Regions from separate parts of the Streptomyces sp. NPDC015131 genome, predicted to be linked through region 2. Evidence: riboswitches for the same ligand, from Rfam matches in the RefSeq annotation. Region 2 holds a riboswitch; the other holds the start of a gene.
What was found. Region 2 has a riboswitch for S-adenosylmethionine ahead of ACF08D_RS07040 (aminotransferase class V-fold PLP-dependent enzyme). Riboswitches for the same ligand answer to the same signal wherever they lie in the genome.
Positions count from the first base shown of each region.

Region 1: it holds a riboswitch for S-adenosylmethionine, as region 2 does, so the genes downstream of both, thrC (threonine synthase) here and ACF08D_RS07040 (aminotransferase class V-fold PLP-dependent enzyme) in region 2, are expected to answer to the same signal.

Region 1 covers NZ_JBIBVB010000006.1:129,969-135,114, reverse strand. Annotated here, with positions in the region: gene groL (chaperonin GroEL) at 1-1,527, opposite strand, end outside; gene ACF08D_RS23855 (cold-shock protein) at 1,883-2,089, opposite strand; gene ACF08D_RS23850 (MoaD/ThiS family protein) at 2,499-2,777, opposite strand; gene thrC (threonine synthase) at 2,802-4,109, opposite strand; SAM riboswitch class I at 4,103-4,248, opposite strand; gene ACF08D_RS23840 (glucosyl-3-phosphoglycerate synthase) at 4,366-5,146, shown strand, end outside.
Region 2 covers NZ_JBIBVB010000002.1:363,581-368,726, reverse strand. Annotated here, with positions in the region: gene trpD (anthranilate phosphoribosyltransferase) at 1-722, shown strand, start outside; SAM riboswitch class IV at 1,090-1,207, shown strand; gene ACF08D_RS07040 (aminotransferase class V-fold PLP-dependent enzyme) at 1,328-2,686, shown strand; partial or broken gene ACF08D_RS07035 (glycerate kinase) at 2,682-3,824, opposite strand; gene ACF08D_RS07030 (SLC13 family permease) at 3,821-5,146, opposite strand, start outside.

The DNA.
Region 1 (5,146 bases), on a different contig from region 2:
CGCCGCGATGGAGGCCGCGTTCTGCAGAGCGGAACGGGTCACCTTGGCGGGGTCGATGATGCCCTCGGCGATCATGTCGACGTACTCACCGGTCGCGGCGTTCAGGCCGTGGCCGACGGGCAGGTTGCGCACCTTCTCGACGATGACGCCACCCTCGAGACCACCGTTGACGGCGATCTGCTTGAGCGGGGCCTCCAGCGCGAGGCGGACGGCGTTGGCGCCGGTGGCCTCGTCGCCGTCGAGCTCCAGCTTCTCGAAGACGCTGGACGCCTGGAGCAGGGCCACGCCACCGCCGGCGACGATGCCCTCCTCGACGGCGGCCTTGGCGTTGCGCACCGCGTCCTCGATGCGGTGCTTGCGCTCCTTGAGCTCGACCTCGGTGGCGGCACCGGCCTTGATGACGGCCACGCCGCCGGCCAGCTTCGCCAGACGCTCCTGGAGCTTCTCGCGGTCGTAGTCCGAGTCGGAGTTCTCGATCTCGGCGCGGATCTGGTTGACGCGACCGGCGACCTGGTCGCTGTCACCGGCACCGTCGACGATGGTGGTCTCGTCCTTGGTGATGACGACCTTGCGGGCGCGGCCCAGCAGGTCCAGGCCGGCGTTCTCGAGCTTGAGGCCGACCTCCTCGGAGATGACCTGGCCACCGGTGAGGATGGCGATGTCGTTCAGCATGGCCTTGCGGCGGTCGCCGAAGCCCGGGGCCTTGACGGCGACGGACTTGAAGGTGCCGCGGATCTTGTTGACGACCAGGGTCGACAGGGCCTCGCCCTCGACGTCCTCGGCGATGATCAGCAGCGGCTTGCCCGACTGCATGACCTTCTCCAGCAGCGGGAGCAGGTCCTTCACCGAGGAGATCTTCGAGTTGACGATCAGGATGTACGGGTCGTCGAGCGACGCCTCCATACGCTCCATGTCGGTGGCGAAGTACGCCGAGATGTAGCCCTTGTCGAAGCGCATACCCTCGGTGAGCTCCAGCTCCAGACCGAAGGTCTGGGACTCCTCGACGGTGATGACGCCTTCCTTGCCGACCTTGTCCATGGCCTCGGCGATGAGCTCGCCGATCTGGGTGTCGGCGGCGGAGATGGAGGCCGTGGAGGCGATCTGCTCCTTGGTCTCGACATCCTTCGCCTGCTCGAGCAGCGCGCCGGAGACGGCCTCGACGGCGGTCTCGATGCCGCGCTTCAGGGCCATCGGGTTGGCGCCGGCGGCGACGTTGCGCAGGCCCTCGCGGACGAGCGCCTGGGCGAGGACGGTCGCGGTGGTCGTACCGTCACCGGCGACGTCGTCCGTCTTCTTGGCGACTTCCTTGACCAGCTCGGCGCCGATCTTCTCGTACGGGTCCTCGAGCTCGATCTCCTTGGCGATGGACACACCATCGTTGGTGATCGTGGGGGCGCCCCACTTCTTCTCGAGGACGACGTTGCGACCCTTGGGGCCCAGGGTCACCTTGACGGCGTCGGCGAGCTGGTTCATGCCGCGCTCGAGGCCGCGCCGTGCCTCCTCGTCGAACGCGATGATCTTGGCCATGTGAAGTGGTCCTCCCGGACTGGGGTGGATGCTCCGGACCGCGCTGGCGCCCGCGACGGACGGCCTGCCTGCCTGAGGTGGTTCCTTGCCCCACCGGCCTGCGGGCCTCACCGACCCGGTCCTTCGTTGTCACTCTCACCTTCAGAGTGCTAACGCCAATGATTAGCACTCGACCCCTGCGAGTGCAAGCGCCTCTCGCGGAGAGACCCCCGGGGGTGTGCCCGCACACGCGCGAGGGGTCCGCGTCCCCCTGGACGCGGACCCCTCGGCGTTCGTGAAGCCGGCCGGCCGGTCTCCCGGCGGCCGATGGTCGGTGGCCGATCGTCCGGCGGGCCGGCCGATCGCGACGCGACGCTCAGCCGGCGGCGAGCTTGACCATGTCCGCCTGCGGACCCTTCTGGCCCTGCGAGATCTCGAACTCGACTCGCTGACCTTCTTCAAGGGTGCGGTAGCCGTCCATCTGGATCGCGCTGTAGTGGACGAAAACATCCGCACCACCGTCGACCGCGATGAAGCCGTACCCCTTCTCCGCGTTGAACCACTTGACGGTGCCCTGAGCCATGCCTAACTCCCCTATTACTGGCCCTTGCACAGGACCGCACTTCGCGGACCCGGGTCAGACCTCGCCCCCTGACAGGTGGAGGCGTGCGCCGGAACGCGTCGACCGCCGCTGAATGTATCTGCCCAACTGCCGTCTGCAACAGGTCAATCGGACGAGAAATCCGAGCACGGGTGAACGGAAATTGCGCCCCAAGGCGCCGGAATCCCGGGCAAGTCGGGCCGGGCAAAGCGCACTATTGGCGCAATTCGCTGGCACACATTGACTGCATCTTGTCGCGGCCGCGCGGCTTCTCATATGCGGGCGGCACTCGCGACGGCGGGCACTTCCCCAACTCTACCGTGCTGAACCATGCAGAATTGCCCCCTCCGCTTCTCTCGCGGAGGGGGCAACGCCGGTCACGCTGTGTGGGTCAGCAGCCGCCCGCGACGGCCGGGATGATCGACACGCCCGCCCCGTCGGGCGTGGCCGTCTCCAGACCGCCCTCGAAGCGCACGTCGTCGTCGTTGACGTACACGTTCACGAAGCGGCGCAGCTTGCCCTGGTCGTCCAGGACACGGGCCGCGATGCCCGGGTGGTTCGTCTCCAGCGACGCGATGACCTCGGCGAGGGTCGCGCCCTCCGCCGGGACCTCGGCCCGGCCGCCGGTGTAGGTGCGGAGGATGGTGGGGATGCGGACGTTGACGCTCATGTCGTGGTGCTGCCTCTCGGTCGGTCAGGCCAGGCCGGCGTCGCGGAACGCGTCCAGGCTCGGGCGGATGGTGGCGGTCGGGCCCGTCGTCGGGGCGACCGCGTCCAGGGTCTTCAGGCCGTCACCCGTGTTGAGCACGACCGTCGTCAGGGACGGGTCCAGCAGGCCCGCCTCGATCAGCTTCTTCGTCACGCCCACGGTCACCCCGCCCGCCGTCTCGGCGAAGATGCCCTCCGTACGCGCCAGCAGCTTGATCGCCTCGACGATCCGCTCGTCGTCCACGTCCTCCACCGCGCCGCCGGTGCGGCGCGCGATGTCCAGGACGTACGGGCCGTCCGCCGGGTTGCCGATGGCCAGCGACTTGGCGATGGTGTCCGGCTTCTGCGGGCGCACCACGTCGTGGCCGGCCTTGAACGCCGCCGACACCGGCGAGCAGCCCTCCGCCTGGGCACCGAAGATCTTGTACGGCCGGTCCTCGACCAGCCCCAGCCTGATCAGCTCCTGAAGCCCCTTGTCGATCTTCGTCAGCTGCGAGCCGGACGCGATCGGGACGACCAGCTGGTCCGGCAGCCGCCAGCCGAGCTGCTCGCAGATCTCGTACGCGAGGGTCTTCGAGCCCTCCGCGTAGTACGGCCGCAGGTTCACGTTGACGAAGCCCCAGCCCTCGCCCAGCGGGTCGCCGATGAGCTCCGAGCAGAAGCGGTTGACGTCGTCGTAGGTGCCCTCGATGCCGACCAGGTCACCGCCGTACACCGCCGCCATCACGACCTTGCCCTGCTCCAGGTCGTGCGGGATGAACACGCACGAACGGAAACCGGCCCGCGCGGCGGCGGCCCCGACGGCACCCGCCAGGTTGCCCGTGGAGGAGCACGACAGGGTGGTGAAGCCGAAGGCGCGGGCCGCCTCGATCGCCTGGGCGACGACCCGGTCCTTGAAGGAGTGCGTCGGGTTGCCCGAGTCGTCCTTGACGAACAGCCTGCCCGGCTCGACCCCCAGCTCGCGCGCCAGGTTGTCCGCCTGGACGAGCTTGGTCCAGCCCGGGTTCAGGTTCGGCTTGCCGGCCACGTCCGCCGGGACCGGCAGCAGCGGGGCGTACCGCCAGATGTTGGCGGGACCGGCCTCGATCTGCTTGCGCAGCGCCTCCGGGTCACCGGACGGCAGGTCGTAGGAGATCTCCAGGGGCCCGAAACACAGCTCACAGGCGAAGATCGGCCCCAGTGCGAAACGCTCGCCGCACTCACGACAGGAGAGGGCGGAAGCAGGCCCGAGGTCGACGTTCTTGGCGGTGGCGACAGTCTGTACAGCCATGGAGGCGAGGCCCTTTCTCCTCATCTTCCTCATGGCGCACTTCGCCATGAGACGGATTTGGCACCTTCCCTAGCCGGGGCCTCGCGCATGGTGGTTGCGAGTGCCGGCTGGAGGGTTGCCGGGGCTTCAACGGGCCGTGTCCCTCTGCCCCTCTGGATGAGCGGTATTCGATTGTGTGCGCGGGGGGACCCGACATGCGACGGTCATCCGCGTTGTTCAAGACTGTAACCGAACCCCTGGACAGCTGAGACGGCCGTCCGATACGCGAGATGGAGATCACGTGCTGGAAGAGGTGGAGCGCTGGCTGGACCGGCGGTCCTGGTCCGTGGCGGACAGACCGCTCGGCCGGCTGCTCGCGGCCAAGCATGGCACGACGGTCAGCGTCGTCCTCCCGGCGCTGAACGAGGAGGCCACCGTCGGCGACATCGTCACCGTGATCCGCCGCGAGCTGATGAGCGCCGCCACCCCCCTCGTCGACGAGCTCGTGGTGATCGACTCCGGCTCCACCGACCGCACCGCCGAGGTCGCCGCCGCCGCCGGCGCGCGCGTGGTCCACCGGGACGCCATACTCCCCCGCGTCCCCGCCCTCCCCGGCAAGGGCGAGGTCCTGTGGCGCTCCCTCCTCGTCACCGGCGGTGACATCGTCTGCTTCGTCGACGCCGACCTGCGCGACTTCTCGGCCGACTTCGTCACCGGGATCGTCGGCCCCCTCCTCACCGACCCGTCCGTCCACTTCGTCAAGGCCATGTACGACCGCCCCCTCGCGGGCACCCCCTCCGGCCAGGGCGGCCGGGTCACCGAACTGGTCGCCCGCCCGCTGCTCAACCTGCACTGGCCGCAGCTCGCCGGCTTCGTCCAGCCCCTCGGCGGCGAGTACGCCGCCCGGCGCTCCCTGCTGGAACGGCTCCCCTTCCCCGTCGGGTACGGCGTCGAACTCGGGCTCCTCGTGGACGCCCTGCACACCGTGGGCCTCGACGCCCTCGCCCAGGTCGACGTGGGCGTGCGCAAACACCGGCACCAGGACGAGCGGGCGCTCGGCCGGATGGCGGCGGCGATCTACC
Region 2 (5,146 bases):
TCAAGCACGGCAACCGCGCCGCGTCCTCCGCCTCCGGCTCCTCCGACGTCCTGGAGAAGCTGGGCGTCAACCTCGACCTCACCCCGGCGCGGGTCGCCGAGGTCGCGGACGAGGCGGGCATCACCTTCTGCTTCGCCGTGAAGTTCCACCCCGCGCTGCGCCACGTCGCCGCCGCCCGCCGGGAACTGGGCATCCGCACCACGTTCAACTTCCTCGGCCCGCTGACCAACCCCGCGCGCGTGGGCGCCCAGGCCACCGGCGTCGCCGACGCCCGGATGGCCCCCATCATGGCCGGGGTGCTCGCCGAGCGCGGCTCCTCCGCGCTGGTCTTCCGGGGCGACGACGGGCTGGACGAGCTGACCACCACGGCCACCTCCCGGGTGTGGGTCGTCCGGGACGGCACGGTGCGCGAGGAGACGTTCGACCCGAGGGACGTCGGCATCGAGCTGGTGCCCGTCGAGGCGCTGCGCGGGGCGGACGCCTCGTACAACGCGGACGTCGCGCACCGGATGCTGGGCGGCGAGACGGGGCCGGTACGGGACGCGGTGCTGCTGAACGCGGCGGCGGCGCTGGTGGCGCTGGAGCCGTCGGACGCGTCGGACGCGTCGCGCACGTCGCTCACGGAGCGGATCGCGGCGGGCATGGCCCGGGCGGCCGAGGCGGTGGACACGGGCGCGGCGAGGGCAGCGCTGGCGCGCTGGGTCACGGCGAGCAACGCGTAGCCCCTGCGGGGCGGTGGCCTGTTGGCTCGGCCGCCACCCACCGCCCTGCAGTCGGCGACGCGCCCGGGGTGGGGCCGTGCAGGGTCGCCCCCGCAGCGGATCGGCGGCGAGATACGTCGCCGTTTCGTGGCTGGGTGCCCCGCCGACCGCGAGGAGGCGAGCCCGGAGGGGCCCCGCCCCACCCCCACCGTGCGTTCCGCGCCGCCCCCGGGGCGAACCGGGAACGGGCGCCGCCCCGGTTCCGTTGTGCCCACCCGTCCCGCCCCAGCGGGACGACTGCCCCCAACGGGGTGGGGGCGGGGCCCCGGGGCGTCCGGAGTTCGGACGCGGGTTGCGGCAGGCGGCGCGTGCCGTTAAGTTCAGCGCAGGTCATGAGTGACAGCGACTACGGCCCCGGCCCGCTGTCCGGCAACCCTCCGTCCGTGGCGGGGTGCCCCGGGTGAAGACCAGGCCGCAGGTGACGACACCTCTGGCAAGCGCGGACCCCTGCACACCCTGGGGTCCTGGTCCTCGAGGGAGCAGTCTCGTGAGCAAGCGAATGCGATAGGGCGTAGCGCCCCTTCTTCGGTACCCCCTTTTCGCCTTGCCCCGTACGGGAGTTCGCCATGTCTGTCTTCACCCCTGCCTCCGACCAGTCTGTTTGTACCCCTCTGCCCGTTCTGGGGCGGGACGTCACCGTGCCGCTGGTGACCGGCGGCGAGGTCACCTACGCCGCGCTCGACTACGCCGCCAGCGCCCCCGCGCTCCAGCGGGTGTGGGACGACGTGGCGGCGTACGCGCCGTACTACGGCAGCGTGCACCGGGGCGCCGGGTACCTGTCGCAGCTGTCGACCGACCTGTTCGAGAACAGCCGTACGGCAGTGGCGGAGTTCCTGGACTGCCGCGAGGGCGACCAGGTGGTGTTCACCCGGTCGACCACCGACTCGCTGAACCTGCTCGCGGCGGTGCTGCCCGAGGGCTGCGAGGTCTTCGTCTTCGAGACCGAGCACCACGCCTCGCTGCTGCCGTGGCGGGACGCGCGGGTCACGTACCTCAACGCGCCCCGGACGCCGGGGCAGGCCGTCGAGACGCTGGAGCGGGCGCTCGCGGACCGGGAGCCCTACGGCCCGGCCCTGGTGTGCGTGACCGGCGCGTCCAATGTCACCGGCGAGCTGTGGCCGGTGCGCGAACTGGCCGCCGCCGCTCACGCCCACGGCGCCCGCATCGTCCTGGACGCCGCGCAGCTCGCACCCCACCACCCGGTGTCCGTACAGGAGTTGGACGTCGACTGGGTGGCCTTCTCCGGGCACAAGCTGTACGCCCCCTTCGGGTCGGGCGTCCTCGCCGGGCGGGCCGACTGGCTCACCGAGGCCGAGCCGTACCTCGCCGGCGGTGGCGCGTCCCGTACGGTGGCGCGGCGCGCCGACGGCGGGGTGGACGTGGAGTGGCACACCACCGCCGCCCGCCACGAGGCCGGATCGCCCAACGTCATCGGGGTGTACGCGATCGCCTCCGCCTGCAAGGCGCTCACCGAGGCCGGGTTCGACGACCTGGTCGCCCGCGAGCGGTACCTGATCGGCAAGGTCCGGGAGGGGCTCGCGGAGGTGCCGGAGGTGAAGGTGCTGTCGCTGTTCGGCGACGACGCGCCCCGGGTCGGGGTCATCTCCTTCGTGGTGCGGGGCTGGAACAGCTCCCACTTCGCCGCCGCCCTGTCCGCCGAGTACGGCATCGGCGTCCGCGACGGGCTGTTCTGCGCCCACCCGCTGGTGCGCACCCTGCTGGGCAGCGACCCGCAGGACGTCGGCGAGTGCGGCGCGCCCGACGGCGGGACCACCTCGCTGAACGCCATCCGCGTCAGCTTCGGGGCGGGGACGCCGGACGAGCACGTCGACCGGTTCGTTCGGGCCGTGAAGGAGCTCGTCCGGGACGGGGCACGGTGGAACTACCGTACGGAGGACGGGCGTTGCGTGCCCGACCGCGGCTGAGCCGGGTACCGATCAGGACCGTCCGCAGCGCCCGCTCGGCGGCGTCCGCGAGAAGCTCGGCCGCCCGGTCCAGGGCCTCCGGCAGCGGCAGCGGGCCGGGCGCCAGCGACTCGTAGGCGTCGAGGCCCGCGTCCCCGGCGCCCTCGCCGAGCGTGCCGGCCAGGGCGAGGACCGGGACGCCCGCCGCACGGGCGCGCCGCGCCACCTCGCCGGGCACCTTGCCGCGCACGGTCTGGGCGTCCAGCGCGCCCTCCCCGGTGATCACCAGGTCGGCGTGGGCCAGCCGGGCGCCCAGGTCCAGCCCGTCGAGGAGCACCTCGAAGCGCGGGAGCAGCCGGGCGCCCACCGCCGCGAGCCCCGCGCCGAGGCCGCCCGAGGCCCCGGTGCCGGGCGCGGTGCGCAGGTCGACGCCGGGTGCGCAGGCCCCGGTCAGGGCGGCCGCCCAGTGCTCCAGGGCGGCCGACAGCTCCTCGCACCGCGCCGGGCTCCCGCCCTTCTGAGGGCCGAACACACGGGCCACGCCCCGCTCGCCGCACAGCACGTTGTACGGGTTGCACGCCACCAGCAGCTCGGTGTCCGCCAAGCGGGGGTCGAGCCCCCGGAGGTCGAGGGTGGCGAGCCGGGCCAGCGCGGCTCCTCCGTGGGGGAGGTCGCGGCCGGAGGCGTCGAGGAGCCGGACGCCGAGGGCCCGGAGCGCGCCCGCGCCGCCGTCGGAGGTGCCCGAGTCCCCGCAGCCGACCAAGATCCGCCGGGCGCCCGCGTCCAGGGCGGCGCGGATCAGCTCGCCGACGCCGTACGTGGTGGTGGCGCCCGGGTCGCGGCGGCCGGGCGGCACCAGGGCCAGTCCGGCGACGGCGGCCATCTCCACGACCGCCGAGCCGTCGCCGAGGAGCGCGAAGTGGCTGCCGACCGGGTCGCCCAGCGGGCCCGTGGCGGTGCGGGGCACGAGCCGCCCGCCCGTCGCGGCGGCCAGCGCCTCCGCCGTACCCTCGCCGCCGTCGACCAGCGGGATCAGGTCCAGCTCGGCGTCCGGCAGGACCCGCAGCACGCCCTCGGCGATGGCCTCGGCGGCCTGCTGCGCGGACAGGGACTCCTTGAATCCGCCGGGGGCGACGGCGACGCGGTACGAGAGGGTCACGGCTGGGTCTCCAGGAGGACGGGCACGCCGAACAGCGGCCAGACGGTCAGGGCGAACAGCAGGACCAGGCCCGCCGTGAGGGGCGCGAGGACGGCGGACAGCCGCAGCAGGTCGCGCGGGGTGTAGGTGGGCACGCCGTCGGGGAGGTCGGCGAAGAGCGCGACGGGCTTCGCCGACGCGGGCAGGGTGTGGCAGAAGCCGGCGGCGGCCGTGGAGGCGAGCGCGGCGGCCACCGGGTTGACCCCCGCCGCTGCCGCCGCCACGACCACCAGCGGGACGAGCACCGACGAGCGGGCCGAGCGGGACTGGAGGACCAGGTGCGCGGCCGTGCTGGCCAGGACGACGACCGTGAGGAACAGCCAGGGCGGCGCGTGCACCGGCAGGCCCGCCACCAGCCAGCGCGCCGCGCCCGAGTCGGCGAGCGCCACGCCCATCGCCATGGTGGCCGCCATGAACAGCAGCAGCGGCCACGGCACGGTGCGCAGCCCCTCCTTGAGCCGTACGGTGCCCAGGGCCGGCGAGGCGGCGACCACCGCGCCGATCAGGGCGACCACCGCCGGGGAGACCCGGTGCAGCGGCTCGCTGCACCACAGCACCACCACGGTGGCCAGCAGCAGCGCGCAGCGCGACTCGGTGGCGGAGAGGGGGCCGGTGACCGGGGTGGGGGAGTGGGCCGCGATGTCGGCGGGGGTGATGCGGACCGGGGCGCGCCGGTCGGCCCGGGTGGTGGTGGTGAGCAGGACCGCCTCGGCGGCCAGGTGGGAGGAGGTGATCGCGAGCGGCAGTCCGAGCAGCAGCCACTGCACGAACCCCAGCCGCTGCCCGGTCTGTTCCCACAGCACGCTCACGGTGATCAGGTGGGCCCCGGCGCCGATCAGGGTGGCGACGGCGGACAGCAGGATCACCGTGGGGAACAGCAGGGCGAGCATCACCACCAGCCGTTTCCGGTGGGCCAGCACCCCGGCCAGCGCCAGGAACACGGGCAGGGCCAGCGCGGCCCGGCCCGAGGTGGCCGGCACGGCGAACGAGGTGACGACCAGTGCGGCGGTGGTCAGGTGGACGAGTTGGCGCACCGTGCGGGCGCCGGTGACCAGGAAGGCCGCCGCCCGTCCGGCCAGGCCGGTGCGGGTGACCGCGGCGGCCAGGACGAACGCGCAGATCAGCAGCCAGATGGTCTCGTCGCCGAGGGTGGCGAAGAGGGTCTCGCTGCTGATCACGCCCGTGGCGGTGAGCGCCAGCCCCGCCCCCAGCGCGACATAGGTGTCGTCCACGGGCGTGGCGATCCAGGCGGCGGTGGCGACCACGAAGACGGCCAGCGTCAG